2 linked regions of the Hydrogenophilus thermoluteolus genome follow. The protein of the gene in region 2 interacts with the protein of the main gene of each other region in a pairwise test. Links are inferred from orthologs where the notes say so. Each region holds a gene or a part of one and is shown on either strand. Other genes may lie near its edges.

Region 1 (8,903 bases), 330 kb from region 2 along the record:
ATGGGGGTAAGGCAAAACTCTCGCCGCAACCACACGATTCGCTGACGTTGGGGTTGTGGTAGGTCAAGCGACGCGACAACCCCTCCCCTTGGTAATCGATCGTAAGCCCTTTGAGGTAGGGAAAGCTCGCGGCATCGACGACCACCCACCACCTCTCGTTGGGCACCGAAAAGGCCAAATCGTCCGCACCGATCGATTCCGCCAATGCCACGTGGTACATCCAGCCGGAACAACCACTCTTTTTCGTTCCGATGCGAAGCCCCAGCGCTTGCGCTTTGTCGACCATTTTCCGGATATGGGTGGCAGCTGCCGGGGTGACGGTGATTCGTTCGTGGTCAGGATAGCGTTCACCCCGCGCCAGCGCTTCCGCGATCGGCGCAGTGACCGTTTTTTCTGCTGTGGATCCGTTCATTCACGTGCTCCCTCAATCCCATCGTGCGTCACGCACTTGAACCAACCCGTTGGCGACGCGAACGGGAAAAGTGGTGACTGCTTCAACCGCGGGGGGCGTGAGCGCCGCACCCGTTTTCAAACAGAACTGCGCGCCATGTTTGGGACAGGTGATCGTCTCGTCCCGCAGCGCGCCATCTGCCAGAGGAACGTCCGCGTGGGTGCACCGATTTTCGACGGCATAAAACCCCGTTTCGGTCCGCACCACGACCACCTCGACATCGTCGAGTGGCACGACACGGTACGAACCCACCGCAAAATCGTCTTCCGCTGCCACTGTTACCCAATCGCTCATTGCACCTCCCCGTTTCGTTCAGTAAGTTCCCGTAGCGAGTCGTGCCGCTTCGCTCATCCGACTGCGATCCCACGGCGGGTCGAAAACCAGTTCGACGTCACACGATTCGACGGTCGGAACGTCGAGCACGCGTCGCCGCACCTCTTCGGCAAGAACAGGCCCCATGCCGCAAGCCGGAGCGGTAAGCGTCATTTTGATCTGGACATGGCGGCTGCCGTTGCTCTGCGGGATCACCTGGCAGTCGTAAATCAACCCCAGGTCGACGATATTGACCGGAATTTCCGGGTCGTAGCAGGTCTTGAGCTGCTCCCATACGAGTGCCTCGACCGCCTTGTCGTCCGCCCCTTCGGGCAGTTGCGGTTTGGGGCGTGGGGTTTTGCCCAACGCATCGGCGTCGGTTCCATCGACCCGAAAGAGGCGCCAACCGAGCTGAATGGTATAGGAGCCACCCAATGCTTGCACGATTTCGACCTCGGTTCCCGCGGGCAACATCGCCGGCTCTCCGGACGGAACCGCAATCACGGGACAGTCGCGGGTCAGCACCACGGTTTCGCTTTGATTGCCGAACATCGCGCTCACTCCGTGGAAATTGCAGCAGGGGCGTCATCAGAAAGCGCCGCTTGCAGCGTACGCCACGGCAGCATCGCACACTTGACGCGACTGGGATAGTCACGCACGCCTGCCAACACGCCAAGTTTCCCCAACGCCATCGGGTCTGTCGGCGCCTCGGACGCCGTGAGCAGTTCCACCATCTTGGAAAGCAGCGTTTCGGCCTCTTCGACCGTTTTGCCTTTGAGCGCTTCGGTCAGCAGCGACGCCGACGCGGTCGAAATCGCACAGCCTTCACCGACGAAGCTCACGTCCGCGATACGCCCTGCTTCCAGTTTGACGAAAAGACGCAGGTGATCCCCGCAGAGCGGGTTGTGCCCTTCGACGGTGCGCGTTGCATCGGCCATTTCGTGAAAATTGCGCGGATGCCGTTTGTGATCCAGGATCAATTCCTGGTAGAGGTCGCGCAGCTCTTGTTCCATGCCCACTCCTTTTCACACCAGCAAATCACGCGCTCGGTGCAGTGCGTCGGTCAACTGGTCGATTTCCGCAAAGGTGTTGTAGAACGCGAACGAGGCCCGCGCGGTGGCCGGAACCCCGAAAAAGGTCATCACCGGCATCGCACAATGGTGCCCGACCCGAATCGCCACGCCGTAGCGGTCGACGATCGTTCCCAAATCGTGGGGGTGGATGCCGTCGATGGTGAACGAGACCACCGCAGCCTTTTCGGGTGCAGTTCCGACGATCTTGAGTCCGGGTACCGTTTGCAGTCGCTCCGTTGCGTAGGCGAGCAACTCCTGTTCGTAGCGCAGCGCCGCGAGGCGGTCCAACCTTTCGAGGTATTCGATCGCTGCTTTGAGTCCAATCGCACCCGCGATGTGGGGCGTTCCGGCTTCGAAGCGCTGCGGCGGCGGTGCAAAGGTGCTTTTTTCGAACGAAACCGTACGGATCATGTCGCCGCCCCCTTGATAGGGCGGCATCGATTCCAGCAGCTCGGCTTTGCCGTAGAGCACGCCGATACCGGTCGGACCGAAGAGTTTGTGCCCGGAAAAGCAGTAGAAATCGGCGTCGAGCGCCTGCACGTCCACCGGCATATGGGGCACAGCTTGGGCGCCGTCGACCAGTACCGGGACACCGTGCTGGTGCGCGATCGCAATAAGCTCGGCCACCGGATTGATCGTGCCGAGCGCGTTCGAGACATGGGTCACCGCAACCAAGCGGGTGCGCGGCGTGATCAACGCAGCGAGCTGTTCCGTTTGCAACGCACCGCTTTCGTCCATCGGGATCACCTTGAGGACGATCCCAGTGCGGGCTTGCACGAGTTGCCACGGCACGATATTGGCGTGGTGCTCCATCGCGGTAACGATCACTTCGTCGCCAGGCTGAAAACGCGCGCCAAAACTGGCCGCGACGAGGTTGATCGCTTCGGTGGTGCCGCGCACGAAGACGATTTCGTTCGCAGAGCGCGCGTTGAGAAACCGCCGTGCTGCTTCCCGCGCCGCTTCGTACGCGATCGTTGCCCGCTCCGCGAGCGCATGGACACCGCGGTGGATGTTGGCGTTGTCGTGGCGGTAGAAATGGGCGATCGCGTCGATCACCGCGTTCGGTTTTTGGGTGGTTGCGGCATTGTCGAGATAGGCAAGCGGTTTGCCATGCACGGTTTGCGCCAAGATCGGGAAATCGGCGCGAACGGCTTCGACATCCCACGTGGTTACGCGCTGCGGTGCATTCATAGCTGCTCCTCCAGAATATCGCGGTCCGGGAGTCTGCCGACCAGCCGCTCCGTGAGATAGGTTTTGAGCGCAGGAAGCGTCACCGCTTCGACCACCGCTTCGGCAAAGGCAAAGATCAGCAGCGCGTCTGCTTCCTGAGGCGATAGCCCGCGGCTCAGGAGATAGAAGCGGGCGTCGCGATCGAGCTGGCCCACTGTCGCGCCGTGGCTACACGTCACGTCGTCGGTATAGATTTCGAGCTCTGGTTTCGCGTCGATCTCAGCACCAGGATGCAACAGCAGACTCTTCACCGATTGCTGCGCGTCGCTTTTCGCGGCGCCAGGTGCGACACGCACTTTTCCTTTGAAGACCCCACGACCCCGCTCCAAACCGATCAGGCGATACCGTTCGCGACTGGTCGTGGCCGCCGCTTCGTGAAAGAGGCGCGTATGGGTGTCGATGTGCTGACGCGCACCCACCAAATAGAGCCCTTCCAACTCCGCTACTGCTTCCGGTGCGTGAAGATGGACGTTGAAATCGTGACGGGCAAGGCGCCCCCCCAGTTGGATATTGAACGAGCGGTAACAGGCGTTCGCATCCACCGCAACGGCATGGGTCGCTATCTGCTGCACCGCGGCAGGGAGTTCCTGAACGACGTAATGGGTCAGTTGTGCGTTGCGCGCCAGGGTAATCTCCGATACGGCGTTGACAAAATGGCTACTGGCGGCGTCGCCGATCGCGTGCTCGATGAGGGTTGCCGACGCGCCCGCTTCAACGACGACGAGCAGCCGAGGGTGTACCGCCAAGGGAATCGACGCTCCTTCACCGGCAACGCCAGCGCTCACTTGCCAAACGATTTCGAGCGGCGTCGCCACGGGCGCGGTAATCCGCAGGCAAAGTCCGCCGCTTGCCAACGCGGTATTGAGATCGACGAACGACGAATGCTCGCTGGTGGCGAGTGCAGCAAACCGTTCCTGCCAAAACGGGTCGGCCAACGCCACCGCCAATGGCAGCGCGAATACCCCTTCGGGTGGCGCGTCGGGCGCGGCAACCAAGCGACCGTCGACGAAACGCCATTGGCGCGTTTCACCGTGCGGCCATTCGAGCTCCGTCGGCGTCGTCTGCGGCAGCGCTTCCCCCGCATCGGGCAACGCGAACGCGCGATTGGCGATTCCCTGAACCGGTGTGTACTTCCACTCCTCATCGCGGCGCACGGGAAAACCACGCGACAAAAAACGCGCGCACGCCGCGCGTTGCCGTTCGGCCACGCTTTCGGGGAGCGTCGGTCGGTAGGTTTCGAGTTGGGCCACGAGCGGTTGGGCGATCACCGTCGACGCATTCATGCCGCTACCTCGTCGATCAACCATTGATACCCTCTCGCCTCCAGTTCATGCGCCAGGGTTTTGTCGCCCGAACGGATGATCCGCCCTTGGTAGAGGACATGGATCACGTCGGGTTCGACATAGTCGAGCAACCGCTGGTAATGGGTTACCATCACGATTGCGCGGTTCGGGTCGCGCAAACGGTTGATCCCGTCGGCGACGATCTTCAACGCATCGATATCGAGCCCGGAGTCGATCTCGTCCAAGAGCGCCAATTTCGGCTCGAGCACGAGCATCTGCAAAATTTCGTTGCGTTTCTTTTCTCCACCCGAAAACCCGGAATTGACCGAGCGGTGCAGGAACGATTCGTCCATCTTCATCAGGCGCATTTTTTCCCGCACCAACGCCATGAATTCGAACGCGTCGGCTTCCGGTTCGCCGCGGTGTTTGCGCATCGCGTTGTACGCCGCTTTGAGGAGGTAGACGTTCTTCACGCCCGGAATTTCGACAGGGTACTGGAAACTGAGCAGTAACCCTTCGCGCGCGCGAATCTCGGGCGCCATTTCGAGCAGGTCTTGCCCCAAATAGCGCACCGACCCCGCGGTGACTTCGTACCCGTCACGCCCGGCGAGCACCTGACAGAGCGTACTCTTCCCCGAACCGTTCGGTCCCATGATCGCATGGACTTCGCCGGCACGGACTGTCAGGTCCAAACCGTTCAAAATCGTTTTCCCATCGACCGCAGCGGTCAACCCTTTGACTTCCAACATCGGTATCACTCCCATCCGTTCCGTTCAGCCGACCGCGCCTTCCAGGCTGACCTGCATCAGCGCTTCGGCCTCGACCGCAAATTCCATCGGCAGATTGTTGAACACCTCTTTACAAAACCCATTCACCACGAGGTTGACCGCGTCTTCTTCTGAAAGCCCCCGCTGCTGCAGGTAGAAGATCTGATCTTCGGCGATTTTCGACGTCGTGGCTTCATGCTCGACCTGTGCGGAAGGGTTCGCCACCTCGATGTACGGGTAGGTATGGGCACCGCATTCGCCGCCGATCAACAGCGAATCGCATTGCGTGTAGTTGCGCGCCCCTTCGGCAGTGGGCAACACCTTGACGAGTCCACGGTAGGAGTTTTGAGCCTTGCCCGCGCTGATCCCTTTGGAGATGATGGTACTGCGGGTGCGTTTGCCGATGTGGATCATCTTCGTACCGCTGTCGATCTGCTGCCGGTGGTTACCCACCGCCACCGAATAGAACTCGCCGACCGAATCGTCGCCGCGCAAGATGCAGCTTGGGTATTTCCACGTGATCGCCGAACCGGCTTCGACCTGGATCCACGAAATTTTGCTGCGTGCGCCGCGGCATTCGCCCCGTTTGGTGACGAAGTTGTAGATGCCCCCGCGCCCCTCTTCGTCGCCAGGGTACCAGTTCTGTACCGTCGAATATTTGATCTCTGCCCCTTCGAGCGCGATCAATTCGACCACCGCAGCGTGCAATTGATTTTCGTCGCGCATCGGCGCCGTACACCCTTCGAGGTAGCTGACATAGCTCCCCTCGTCGGCGATGATCAATGTGCGCTCGAATTGCCCCGTGTCGCTCGCGTTGATCCGAAAATAGGTGGAAAGCTCCATCGGGCACCGCACCCCTTTCGGGATATAGACGAACGAACCGTCGGAAAAGACCGCGGAATTGAGTGCCGCAAAGAAGTTGTCACCGGGCGGGACGACCGAACCCAAGTACTTCTGCACCAGTTCCGGATGTTCCCGAACCGCTTCCGAAAACGAGCAAAAGATGATGCCGAGTTCTGCAAGCTTTTCGCGGTAGGTCGTTGCGACCGAAACGCTGTCGAACACCGCGTCTACGGCGACGCCAGCCAGACGCGCCCGTTCGTGCAGAGGCACGCCCAATTTTTCGTACGTTTCCAGCAATTTCGGGTCGACTTCGTCGAGGCTCTTGGGCCGATCTTTTCCCAGTTTGGGGGCCGCGAAGTATGAGATCGCTTGGTAATCGATCGGTGGGTATTCGACGTGGGCCCAATGGTGCGGCTCTTCCATCTCTTGCCAGAGGCGAAACGCGTTGAGCCGCCATTCGAGCAGAAACTCGGGTTCACCTTTGCGCGCCGAAAGCCGCCGAATCACCGCTTCGTCGAGCCCGGGCGGGAAAACCTCTTCTTCGATCGCCGTTTCGAACCCGTATTTGTACTCACGAGCGACCAACGCCGCTACGTCATTTGTGCTCGTCATCGCACACTCCTTCTGGTATCACCACGCCACCGCGGCAACGGCCTGGCGATGGCGCTCTCGAATGCGGTCAATCGCCGCAAGCAAACGTGCAATGTCCTCTGCTTGCGTGGTAGGACCGGTGCTCACCCGCACCGCCGCGCGCGCAATTGCCTCTGCAACACCCATCGCGCGTAGCGTATGCGAAGCACCTGGATGCGCACTGGAGCAAGCGGAGCCGCTTGCGACCGCAAACCCTTCGCGGTCGAGCTCGATCACCCAACTTTCGCCCACCTCTCCTGGGAACGCAAAGAAGGTGGTATTCGGTAACCGCTCGGCCCCTGCGGAAAAGATGGTGGCACCGCGCGCCAGTAAGCCGGTTTCGAGTTGCTGTTGCAACGCCCGTGCATGTGCCGCCCACACGCGCTGCGCGGAAACAACCACAGGAGCCACCGCGCCCAACGCGGCGATCGCCAGTCCATTTTCCGTGCCCGAGCGCCAACCCGATTCCTGTCCCCCACCGGCAATAAGCGGAGCCCATTCGATGCGGCGGTCGAAAACGAGCACCCCGACGCCAATCGGCGCACCGATCTTGTGGCCGGAGAGCGTGAGGGCATCGACCCCAAGCGCCGCGAAGTCCACCGGCAGTTTGCCCCATGCCTGCACGGCATCGCAATGGACGATCGCCCCTGCGGCACGCGCTTCTTGTGCCAGTTCTGCAACCGGTTGGATCACGCCGCTTTCGTTGTTCGCCAACATCACCGAAACCAACGCAGGCCGTTGCGCCAAAATCGATTGCCAACCCTTTTCGTCGATTCGGCCTTCGGCGTCGACGGGAATCGTCGCTACGCACCAACCCAACCGCTGCAATTGCTTCGCCGGTTCACGCACGCACGGGTGTTCGACCGCGCTCACCGCAATCAGCCCGGGTTCCGGTCGCGCCCAAGCCACCCCTTTGAGAAACGCGTTGTTGGCTTCCGAACCGCCACTTGTGAACACCACCTGATTGGGCATCACACCAAGCGTTTCGGCGACGCGGTGGCGCGCTGCTTCGATCGCTGCGCGAATCGCTTCCCCAAAGCGGTGCCGACTCGAAGCGTTACCATACCGCTTTTCTGCGAACCATTCGGCAATAACCGCCTCGGCAGCAGGGTTTAACGGCGCCGATGCGTTCCAGTCGAGATAGGTAACGCTCATTTCTCCACACGTCGGATCGGTGTGATCTCACCACGCACCACCTGACCCAACGACACCGAAGAAAGATATTCCGCGATCTTGACGTTGAGGTTTTCCCACAGGTGGTGGGTGGAACAGATGTGATCGTTCAGACAGTTTGCTTTCCCACCGCAACGGGTGGTATCGATCCCCTCGTCGACCGCATCGACGATTTCCGCGATCGAAATTTCGTCCATCGAACGCGCCAATCGATAGCCGCCGCCTGGCCCCCGCGCACTCGTCACCAGCCCGGCGCGGCGCAACCGCGCAAAGAGTTGCTCCAGATAAGAGAGCGAAATTTCCTGTCGTTCGGCGATCGTTGCAAGCGGCACGGGCCCTTCCCCTTGCTGTTGCGCCAGATCGACCATCGCACTCACAGCAAAACGCCCTTTGGTCGTTAGTTTCATGATGGGTCAATCCCTGTTTGCTCAATGGGGATACCGTACAATAATTGACTAAAAAAGTCAAGAATTGTTCCTTACCCCATCCATCGACTGACTTGTTGAGGATCGAAGTCGCGATCGGCAACGAACGCTTTTTCATCCAAGCGGATGCCGGCTTCAGCCAGGTGGTTCAGCAACCGTTCGAACCGGTGGTCTGACTCGATCATATGATCGAGCATCGCGTGCAAAGCTTTTACCAAGGGATCGTCGAGGTCGCGCGTCACACCGTATGCGGTAAAGCCGATCTCCTCGGCTTTTCGGCGCCGCGCCTCCTCTTGTTCGCAAGAGCGCTCGTCCCGACCGTTGGGCATAATGATCCGCGCCGGGTTGCCCACCGCGGTCGCTCCTGCCGGTACCGGTTTGACCACCACGGCGTTCGAGCCGATTTTTGCGCCTTCCCCGACGGTGAACCCGCCCAAGACCTTTGCGCCAGCACCGACCACCACACCGCGCTCGAGCGTCGGATGGCGTTTCGCTCCGCGGTAGAGACTCGTCCCCCCGAGTGTAGCGCCCTGGTAGATCGTACAATCGTCGCCCACTTCCGCGGTTTCGCCGATCACTACCCCCATCCCGTGATCGATGAAGACGCGTCGGCCGATCTTCGCGCCAGGGTGGATCTCGATCCCTGTGAGCCACCGCGAAAGGTGGCTGAGAAAACGCGCCAGCCAGCGCCAGTTGCGTTGCCACAGTGCATGCGC
Region 2 (8,670 bases):
CGGTTTGCCCCTTACATCGAAGCACTGGCCAGGGTCTCGGCGGTTCGAGTCGTTCCCGAACTGCCTGAGCAACTCCTTGCCCCAGTCGCCGTTGCCGCAGGCGGGCAATGGATGCTCGAAGTCACCGTCGATCTCGAAGCCGAAAAGGCTCGGCTGACGAAAGAGCGGCAGCGGCTCACCAACGAAATCGCGCGCGCCCAAGGGAAACTGGCAAACGAAGCGTTCGTTACGCGCGCTCCTGCAGCGGTCGTTGCCCAAGAACGCGAACGTCTGGCGAAATTCACCGAAGAGTTGGCCCAGATCGACGCACAGCTGGCCAGACTCGAACGGCGCTAATCCCCTAGCAAAAATACACGCCCCTGTCAAGGCGGGAAAATCCCGCTTTTCCCGCCTTGACCATGCCACTACAATCGTGCGGTTCGTTCGATTGCGTGGAGGTACCGCGATGAAGCGCCTGCTGATCACTGTGTTTGCCGCATTGTCTGTACTGACTGCCCCAGCATGGGCACGGGACTGGCAGACCATCCAGGCTTCTGGGAAACTGCACGCGATCACCGAGGGCGCTTTCTACCCCTTCAACTACTTCGAAGGACAAACGCTCACAGGGTTTGAAGTGGAACTCGCTGAAGCGATCGCCAAAGAACTCGGGCTTGCCATCGAATGGCGTACGGTGCCCTTCGACGCGCAGATCGCTGCAATCCAGCAGGGACGGTACGACTTCGCAATCGCTTCGCACGGGTACACCGAACAACGCGCCAAAGCGGTCGATTTCACCAACCCGCACTATTGCACCGGCGGGATGATCGCGGCCCGCAAAGACGGCCCGTTGACCGTCAAAGCGCTGGCTGGAAAAACGGTGGCGGTTCAAATTGGCACCAGCTACCTCGAAAACGCACGCAAAATTCCCGGACTCAAAGCGCTGAAAACCTACAAATCGGACCCGGAAGCGTTCGCAGCGCTCAAAGCCGGCAAAGTCGACGCCTGGATCTCCGACCGTTTTCTGGTCAAAGCCACGCTCGAGAAAAACGGTGATCCCAACCTGGCAGCTGGCGAACAAGTTTTCTATGAGCGCGTCTCGATGATTCTGCAAAAGAACAACCCCGAACTCAAGGAAAAACTCAACGAAGGGCTTGCCGCGATCATGCGCAACGGTGTCTACCAACGCCTGTCGCAAAAATACTTCGGCGAAGACGTCTCCTGCCCCGAGTGATCTCGGTTGATCCTGCGCGGAGCTCGACCCCATCATGGACTGGATTCGCCACCATCCTGGCGCAGCGATCTTTACCGCGCTGATCGGTTTGTTGATTTTCCTCTGGGGGATGGCGATCCCCCTCTCCTACGCCCCAGAACCGATCGGCCCCGCGGCGGAGCTCTTTGCCGAAGGAACGCGGGTGACCGTCGGGCTCACGGTCGTCTCCGGTCTTGCCGGGCTGGTCCTTGGTGTCCTCGTTGGATTGGGTAACCTGTCCCCGATCAAACCGATCCGTTGGTTCTGCGCGTTTTACGTGTGGGTCCTGCGTGGCACCCCGCTCCTTCTGCAAATCTTGTTCGTCTGGTTGGTCCTTCCCACCCTCTTGCCCGCGGAATGGTCGCTCTCTGACTTCATCCTGGCCGCAATCGCCCTTTCGCTCAACATCGGCGCCTACAATTCGGAATGCGTCCGGGCCGGCATCCTTGCCGTTCCCCATGGGCAGATCGAAGCCGCAAAAGCGCTCGGGTTCTCCCCCTTCCAAACCTTCTGGGACATCGTCCTGCCCCAAAGCATGCGGATCGCGCTCCCGGCTTTGGCCAACAACCTGGCGTCGCTCGTCAAAGATTCGTCGCTTGCCTACGCGATCAGCGTGGTCGAACTCACGATGGTCGGCTACCGCATCCAAGCCGAAAGTTACCAACCGATCCCTGTGTTTCTGACCGTCGGAGCGATCTATCTCATTCTCACTACGGCGTTTACCACCATGACCAACGCGATCGAGCAGATGCTCGACGTCGGCCGGAAGCGCTGAATCATGAACGAACACCCGATCATCGAAGGGATCGACGTCCATAAACGGTACGGCGCTTTTCACGCGCTCAAAGGGGTGACCGCCCGCTTCTATCCCGGCGAGGTCACCGCCATTTTGGGCCCCTCCGGTTCGGGCAAATCGACTTTCCTGCGCATGCTCAATCGGCTGGAAAAACACGACGCGGGCCAAATTTTCATCGACGGCATCGAACTCAACGACGATCCGAAGCACCTGGCTGCCATCCGACGGGAAGTCGGGATGGTGTTTCAGAATTTCAACCTATTTACCCACCTCACCGTTCTGCGCAACGTCGCTCTGGCACCGATGCGCATTCGTAAAGTCGCCCGCAAAGCAGCGGAAACGAGAGCAATGGCGCTTCTTGAACGGGTGGGCTTGGCCGACCACGCGCACAAATACCCGATTCAACTCTCAGGGGGGCAACAACAGCGCGTGGCGATTGCCCGCGCACTGGCGATGGACCCCAAAGTGCTCCTCTTCGACGAACCGACCTCCGCCCTCGACCCCGAAATGGTCAATGAGGTTCTGACGGTAATGCGCGAACTGGCCCACACCGGCATCACGATGCTCGTGGTCACCCATGAGATGGGATTTGCCCGCGAAGTCGCCGATCGCGTCCTCTTTTTCGACCAGGGCAGCATCCTGGAAGACACCACGCCAGACCGCTTCTTCAACGATCCGGCACACGAACGCGCACGCGCGTTTCTGGCACAAGTCAAACACGGGTTCTAAAATTTTCCGCTTCGGTGCGCTATGACCAACGAACTGCTCTCGCTGCTCGTCCTGTTGCTGATCCTGTTGGATCCGGTTGGCAACATTCCACTGTTGATCTCGTTGCTGCGCGGCGTCGCCCCTGAGCGACGCGTCCACATCATCGTGCGGGAAAACCTGATCGCAGCAGCACTGCTCGTCCTCTTCGTCTTTTTTGGCGACTGGCTCCTTTCCACCCTACGCCTCACCCCTGCTGCGTTGGAAATCTCGAGCGGAATCATCCTGTTTCTGATCGCAGTGCGTATGGTTTTCCCTTCGCCCACCTCTGCACCCGAAGAGGCGATGCGACAAGAAGAACCGCTGATTGTACCGATTGCCGTTCCGATGATCGCCGGCCCTGCGGCGCTTGCCACCGTATTGCTCACTGCGCGCCAAGGGTTCGAACCGCTCACCCTGATCCTGGCGATTCTGGCGGCAGTAGCGATCAATACCGTTGCCCTTTTGGCGGGCGAGCGCATTGCGCAACGCCTAGGTCGCGCCGGTATGGCTGCAATGGAACGGCTGATGGGGCTGATTCTCACGACGATGGCCGTGCAGATGCTGATATCCGGTTTGCGCGCCGCCTTTTTCGCCGCGTCGTGAGCGTCACGATCAGCCACCATTAGGTAACCGACGATGAGCCCCCGTACTGCCGACCTGTTGCTGCTCACCGCTGCAGCCATCTGGGGCAGCACCTTCGTGGCCCAAAAAGAAGGGATGGACCATTTCGGTCCGTTTCTCTATACGGGTCTGCGTTTTTTCTTGGGTCTGTCGCTCTTGGTTCCGCTGGCGCTAAGACAATGGCATACCTACCGCCGGCGCCATGCCACGCCCACGCCTCGGCAGCTCTGGCCCATTGCCGGGTTGGGACTCTTGCTCGGTACTGGGATCGTCCTCCAACAGATCGGGATCGTTTCCACTACGGTCAGCAATGCGGGCTTCTTGACCGCGCTTTATATTCCTCTGGTCCCGATCCTCGCGTGGTTACTCGACGGCAACCGACCCCATTGGCTCGTTTTCCCGCTCACACTCCTCACTTTTTTTGGCACCTTCCTCTTGGCTGGCGGCCAGTTCGACGGGTTCAACCGTGGTGATGGGTGGGTCATCCTCAGTAGCCTCTTCTGGGCACTGCACGTCCATTTCGTCGGTCACGTCGTCGCCCGCTTAGGAATGCCCATCGTGATCGCGTTCGGGCAATATCTGGTCTGTGCGGTGCTGACGACTGCCCTAGGGTTGCTGTTCGAGCCGTTCGACCTGGCTGCGCTTCAGGCCGGTTGGCTGACGATCGCCTACGGCGGGATACTCTCGGTTGGTATCGGCTTTACCCTGCAGGTGATCGCACAACGCCACACACGCCCTTCGGAAGCAGCGATCATTCTGAGTTCGGAAGTGCTTTTTGCGGCGCTGGGGGGCGTTCTCTATTTCGGCGAACGGCTGACTCCGCTCCAATGGCTCGGCGGGTTGCTGATTTTCGTCAGTATCGTCCTCATCCAGCTCCCGTGGCCTAAGCGCGCGATCGCTGCCGCACCTCAGCACGGCACGACGCTATGCGCTTCACAAAAAGAAGAGCGCTCTTGACGTCGCGCGCAACGGGATTTCCGTGGCTCACGTGACCACCGAAAACCCTTGTTGTTTACCGCCGCTTGAGAAAAAATTCGAACGACTTGTCGTCGCGTTCCGTCACCGCCAACAGTTCGTTTCCGGACTGTTTGGCGAACGCCGTGAAATCGGGCACCGAACCCGGGTCCGTGGTCAGCACGCGCAGCACTTCGCCCGATTGCATTTCCGCGAGCGTCTTTTTCGTCTTCAAAATGGGCAGTGGGCAGTTGAGCCCACGCGCGTCCAATTCACGATCGAATTCCATTGGGTTCCTCATCCAGGATATTGGGGATGGCTATTTTACCGTCAAGGCGCAACGAGCGAAAACCACCCGAGCACGACGAACAGGGAAGAGAAGGTTACCCAAACTCCGGAACGCAGGTAGGTCGTAAAGCCAATGACCACGCCGTAACGCGCCGCCTGCTCAGCGACGATCAAATTGGCGATGCTGCCAACCAGCAAAAGATTTCCGGCAAAGGTACTGACCACCGCCAGCAAATACCAGAGCGACACCTGGTCGGAGGGCAAGAACTGCATGAGCAGCATCACCGCAGGGACATTGCTCACGATATTGCTCAGAACCACTGTCAACGTCGCGAAAAAGAGCGGATGGGTGACCTCACCCCCTCGCTGCGCAAACCACGCCATCACCGCATCCGGCGCCCCCGTGGTACGGAAGAGACCGACGACGACGAACAATGCCAAAAAAAGGGTAATCAAATGCCAATCAACCCGCTCCAACAGTGCTCGGGTGGCCATCCGTCGCGAAAGCAGCAAAAGGCCAGCACAAACAAGCGCCGAATGTTCGCGGGGAATTTCGGTAAAGAAAAGGGCCACCAAACCCGCCAAGAGGGCGATCCCCTTGCCGCTCTGCCAGGCATCGAAGGGCGGCTTTCCAGACGCCAATTCGGCAAGGTCAATCATGCCGACAGCCCGCTTTGCGAGCGCGCCACGAAATTGCCACCACAGAATGGCGTACGCAGAAGCCAACGACAACACCACGGGAACCGCGCTCCACGCCGTATAGGAGCCAAAATCAAGCGCACCAACCTGTCCGATCAACATATTTTGGGGATTGCCGATCAGGGTAGCCGCCGAACCGATGTTCGCTGCCATCGCTAGCCCCAACAGGTGCGGCAGTGGTGCAATGCGTGCGGCGCGGCAGGTTTCCACCAACACAGGGGCAACCGCCAAGCAGATCACGTCGTTGGAAAGAAACGCCGCAAGCGCCGCACTCGCTGCCATTTGCCACGCCAGGAATCGTCGAGGCGATTCGCTCACGGAGTCCACCAGCCGAAGCGCCAAAAACGTGTAAAAACCCCCCAGTCGCAACTGCGCTGAAAAGAGCATCAACGCATAGAGAAGTGCCATCGTCGGCCAATCGATGAGCAACGTGAGGGTTGCGGCATCGGCGTTCGCGACCAAACCCATCGCCAACGCACCAAGGAGCGCCACCCCAGTGCGATCGATCGCCAATCGCGGCAGCCGACCCAATGCGATGCCCAGATAGGTGAGAAGAAAGAGCGCGATCAGCGCTTCATTTTGGGTGGGTGACCAGGACATTCAGGAAAAGAGGATCGCAGAACGGGTGGCGGAGACGGAGGGATTCGAACCCTCGATACCGGTTTTAGCCGGTATGCTCCCTTAGCAGGGGAGTGCCTTCGACCTCTCGGCCACGTCTCCGGAAAGAGCCGCCATTCTACCCGAAAGCGGTACAATGGGTCAATCTTTGTGTGTGCCACGCAGAAAGGAAAAACGGTGAAACTGGCTCGCTATGGACTGCCAGGACAAGAACGTCCGGCGCTGGTCGACCCCGATGGGCAGCTACGCGATCTCTCAGCACTCATTCCCGATCTCACCGCCACGCACCTCACCCCAGAAACACTCGATGCGCTGCGCGCCCTCGACCCTTATCGCCTGCCGTTGGTCAGCGACCCGGTTCGTTTGGGCGCGCCATTTACCGGCACGCAAAAATTCATTGCGATTGGACTCAACTACCGCGACCATGCGCGAGAAGCCAACCTCCCCATTCCCGAACGGCCGGTGGTTTTCCTCAAAGCGACCAGCACGATTCAGGGGCCGAACGATCCCATTATCCCGCCACCGGGCTTTTCGAAACTCGACTTCGAAGTCGAATTGGGCGTGGTGATCGGGTCCGTGACCCGACAGATCCCCGTTGCGCGCGCGTTGGACGCCGTTGCGGGTTACTGTCTGATCAACGACGTTTCGGAACGCGCACTGCAAATGGAAGCCGGTGGCGGACAATGGGCGTTGGGTAAAAGCTGTGACACGTTCGGCACCGTCGGCCCGTGGTTGGTCACCAAAGACGAGATCCCTGATCCGCAAGCGCTCACCCTCTGGCTCGACGTCAATGGCGAACGTCGGCAAACCGGACACACGCGTGAGATGATTTTCACCGTGGCTCAGTTGATCAGCTACCTCTCCCACTACATGACCCTCACCCCCGGTGATGTGATCGCCACCGGAACGCCTGCAGGCGTTGCGATGGGAGAGAACCCGCCGCGCTATTTGCAAATCGGCGACACGATTCATGCCGGTTGCGACCTGCTTGGCGAACAACGGCAACGCGTGCTGGCCCCCGGTTCGTCCTTCTCACCATGTTAGAATGAATAAGTCTTTCATGATTTACTACTGGAGAATTCCATGACCTCCGCCACCCGTTCTGTCGACGTTGCGATCATCGGTGCCGGAACCGCAGGGCTCTACGCGCTGCGCGAAGTGCGCAAACGCGGGTGCTCCGCGGTGCTCATCGACCATGGTCCGCTCGGCACCACCTGTGCCCGGGTGGGCTGCATGCCCTCGAAAGCTGCGCTGCACGTGGCGCACCTGTGGAACGCCGCACGCACTGCCACACACTGCGGGTTTCCTGCACCTGCGGCTGGTAGCGAACCCGATTTGACCGCCGCATGGGCAGAGGTGCGGCGCAAACGTGATTTTTTCGCGGACCGCACCGCAGAGCGGACCAGACAGTTCGCCGGGGACGATTTGATCATGGGCAGTGCCCGCTTCATCGCTCCGCACGCGGTCAAGGTGGCGCGCGACGACGGCGAAAAGGTGATCGTCGAAGCCAAAGCGTTCGTGCTGGCGGTGGGCTCTCGCCCCTTCCTGCCCCCAAACCTGATGTCGATCAACGCTACCCGGCTCTTGACCACCGATTCCCTGTTCGAGATCGACACACCCCCGCGGCGGATCGGTGTCGTAGGGCTTGGCGCGATCGGCATCGAAATGGGACTTGCGCTCTCCCGCTTGGGCGTAGATGTAGTGGGCGTCGAGCAGGCGCCAACCTTGGCCGGCATCAGTGACCCGGAAGTTCGGGCCAAAGCGCTTGCCCGTTTTCAGCGTGAGTTCCCGATTCGCCTGGAAACGGCCGCAACGTTCGAAGAGCGTGCTGCGGACATCCTGATTCGGTTCCCCGACAGATCGCAAGCCGTTGTCGATGCGCTTCTGGTCGCCACGGGACGGCGCAGCAACCTGGATCGCGTCGATCTGCCGGCAGCAGGCGTCACCCTGAACCCACGCGGCTTTCCGGAACGTTTCGATCCCGAAACGTTACAAGCCGGGGGCGCGCCCATTTTCATCGCGGGCGACGCCAATGGGTTGCTGCCGCTCATGCACGAAGCGGCCGTGGAAGGGGGTGCGGCAGGCAGAAACGCGGCGCTGGTGGCGAAGGGAGAAACCCCGCTTCCGCGCAAAGTGCTCCCCCCGTTGGCAATCGTTTTCAGCGACCCGGACGTGGTCCGCGTTGGCGCACGCTTTGCCGATCTCGACCCAGAAGCGATCGTGATCGGTACCGGTAAGGGCGAAGAGAATGGTCGTTCGCGGGTGCTCGACGAAACCGAAACGCTCGTTCGTGTCTATGCCGAGAAGGGAAGCGGTAAACTGCTCGGCGCCGAACTCGTCGCGGCACAGGGGGAGCACTTGGGCCACTTTTTGGCGCAAGCGATCGCACGCGGGGAAACCGTGCGGGATCTCCTGGCGCTCCCTTACTACCACCCGACGGTAGAAGAGCTCTTGCAAAGCGCCCTTTTGGACGCCGCAAGCAAGGTAAAGTAACCAGTCAGGCTCTTCAGGCGGTACTGCCGCTTGCATCGGCTCCCTACGGTATAGGGGGCTTCGCCAAGCGGCAGTCGACCCAAAATTTGCCTCAAAGGGTCAAACTCAGAACATCGGTCCCATCATTTGAACGGATCGGGGCGGGGTGTATTGGGTCCTGATGCGGGCAAGAGCGGAAGGACATCTTGCGGACGTTCTCCAGTCAAGGCATGGAGAAAGGCAACAA

Evidence for each region.
Region 1: the proteins of HPTL_RS07040 (region 2) and HPTL_RS05440 interact in binary tests that used the Escherichia coli proteins (3 or more experiments, as listed by UniProt). The link is inferred for Hydrogenophilus thermoluteolus from one-to-one orthologs.

Annotation. Positions count from the first base shown.
Region 1 is NZ_AP018558.1:1,113,524-1,122,426, reverse strand. The notes cover bases 5,668-8,596. They hold HPTL_RS05440 (cysteine desulfurase family protein), read right to left. Parts: upstream 7,745-8,596; coding sequence 6,590-7,744; downstream 5,668-6,589. Other genes in these bases: cysE (serine O-acetyltransferase), read right to left, coding at 8,241-8,596; HPTL_RS05435 (Rrf2 family transcriptional regulator), read right to left, coding at 7,741-8,169; sufB (Fe-S cluster assembly protein SufB), read right to left, coding at 5,668-6,571. Outside these bases: HPTL_RS05480 (HesB/IscA family protein), read right to left, coding at 1-412; HPTL_RS05475 (non-heme iron oxygenase ferredoxin subunit), read right to left, coding at 425-745; putative Fe-S cluster assembly protein SufT, read right to left, coding at 764-1,315; Fe-S cluster assembly sulfur transfer protein SufU, read right to left, coding at 1,321-1,776; HPTL_RS05460 (cysteine desulfurase), read right to left, coding at 1,789-3,027; Fe-S cluster assembly protein SufD, read right to left, coding at 3,024-4,349; Fe-S cluster assembly ATPase SufC, read right to left, coding at 4,346-5,098; more of sufB, read right to left, coding at 5,123-5,667; more of cysE, read right to left, coding at 8,597-8,903. UniProt on the Escherichia coli protein: Master enzyme that delivers sulfur to a number of partners involved in Fe-S cluster assembly, tRNA modification or cofactor biosynthesis. Catalyzes the removal of elemental sulfur from cysteine to produce alanine.
Region 2 is NZ_AP018558.1:1,440,018-1,448,687, forward strand. What follows is about bases 3,021-5,716. They hold HPTL_RS07040 (sulfurtransferase TusA family protein), read right to left. Parts: upstream 4,636-5,716; coding sequence 4,405-4,635; downstream 3,021-4,404. Other genes in these bases: HPTL_RS07030 (MarC family protein), read left to right, coding at 3,021-3,374; HPTL_RS07035 (DMT family transporter), read left to right, coding at 3,408-4,349; HPTL_RS07045 (ArsB/NhaD family transporter), read right to left, coding at 4,677-5,716. Outside these bases: HPTL_RS07010 (valine--tRNA ligase), read left to right, coding at 1-336; HPTL_RS07015 (ABC transporter substrate-binding protein), read left to right, coding at 446-1,210; HPTL_RS07020 (amino acid ABC transporter permease), read left to right, coding at 1,245-2,003; HPTL_RS07025 (amino acid ABC transporter ATP-binding protein), read left to right, coding at 2,007-2,753; more of HPTL_RS07030, read left to right, coding at 2,775-3,020; more of HPTL_RS07045, read right to left, coding at 5,717-5,933; HPTL_RS07055 (fumarylacetoacetate hydrolase family protein), read left to right, coding at 6,129-6,995; HPTL_RS07060 (dihydrolipoyl dehydrogenase), read left to right, coding at 7,035-8,444; HPTL_RS07065 (cytochrome-c peroxidase), read right to left, coding at 8,567-8,670. UniProt on the Escherichia coli protein: Sulfur carrier protein involved in sulfur trafficking in the cell. Part of a sulfur-relay system required for 2-thiolation during synthesis of 2-thiouridine of the modified wobble base 5-methylaminomethyl-2-thiouridine (mnm(5)s(2)U) in tRNA.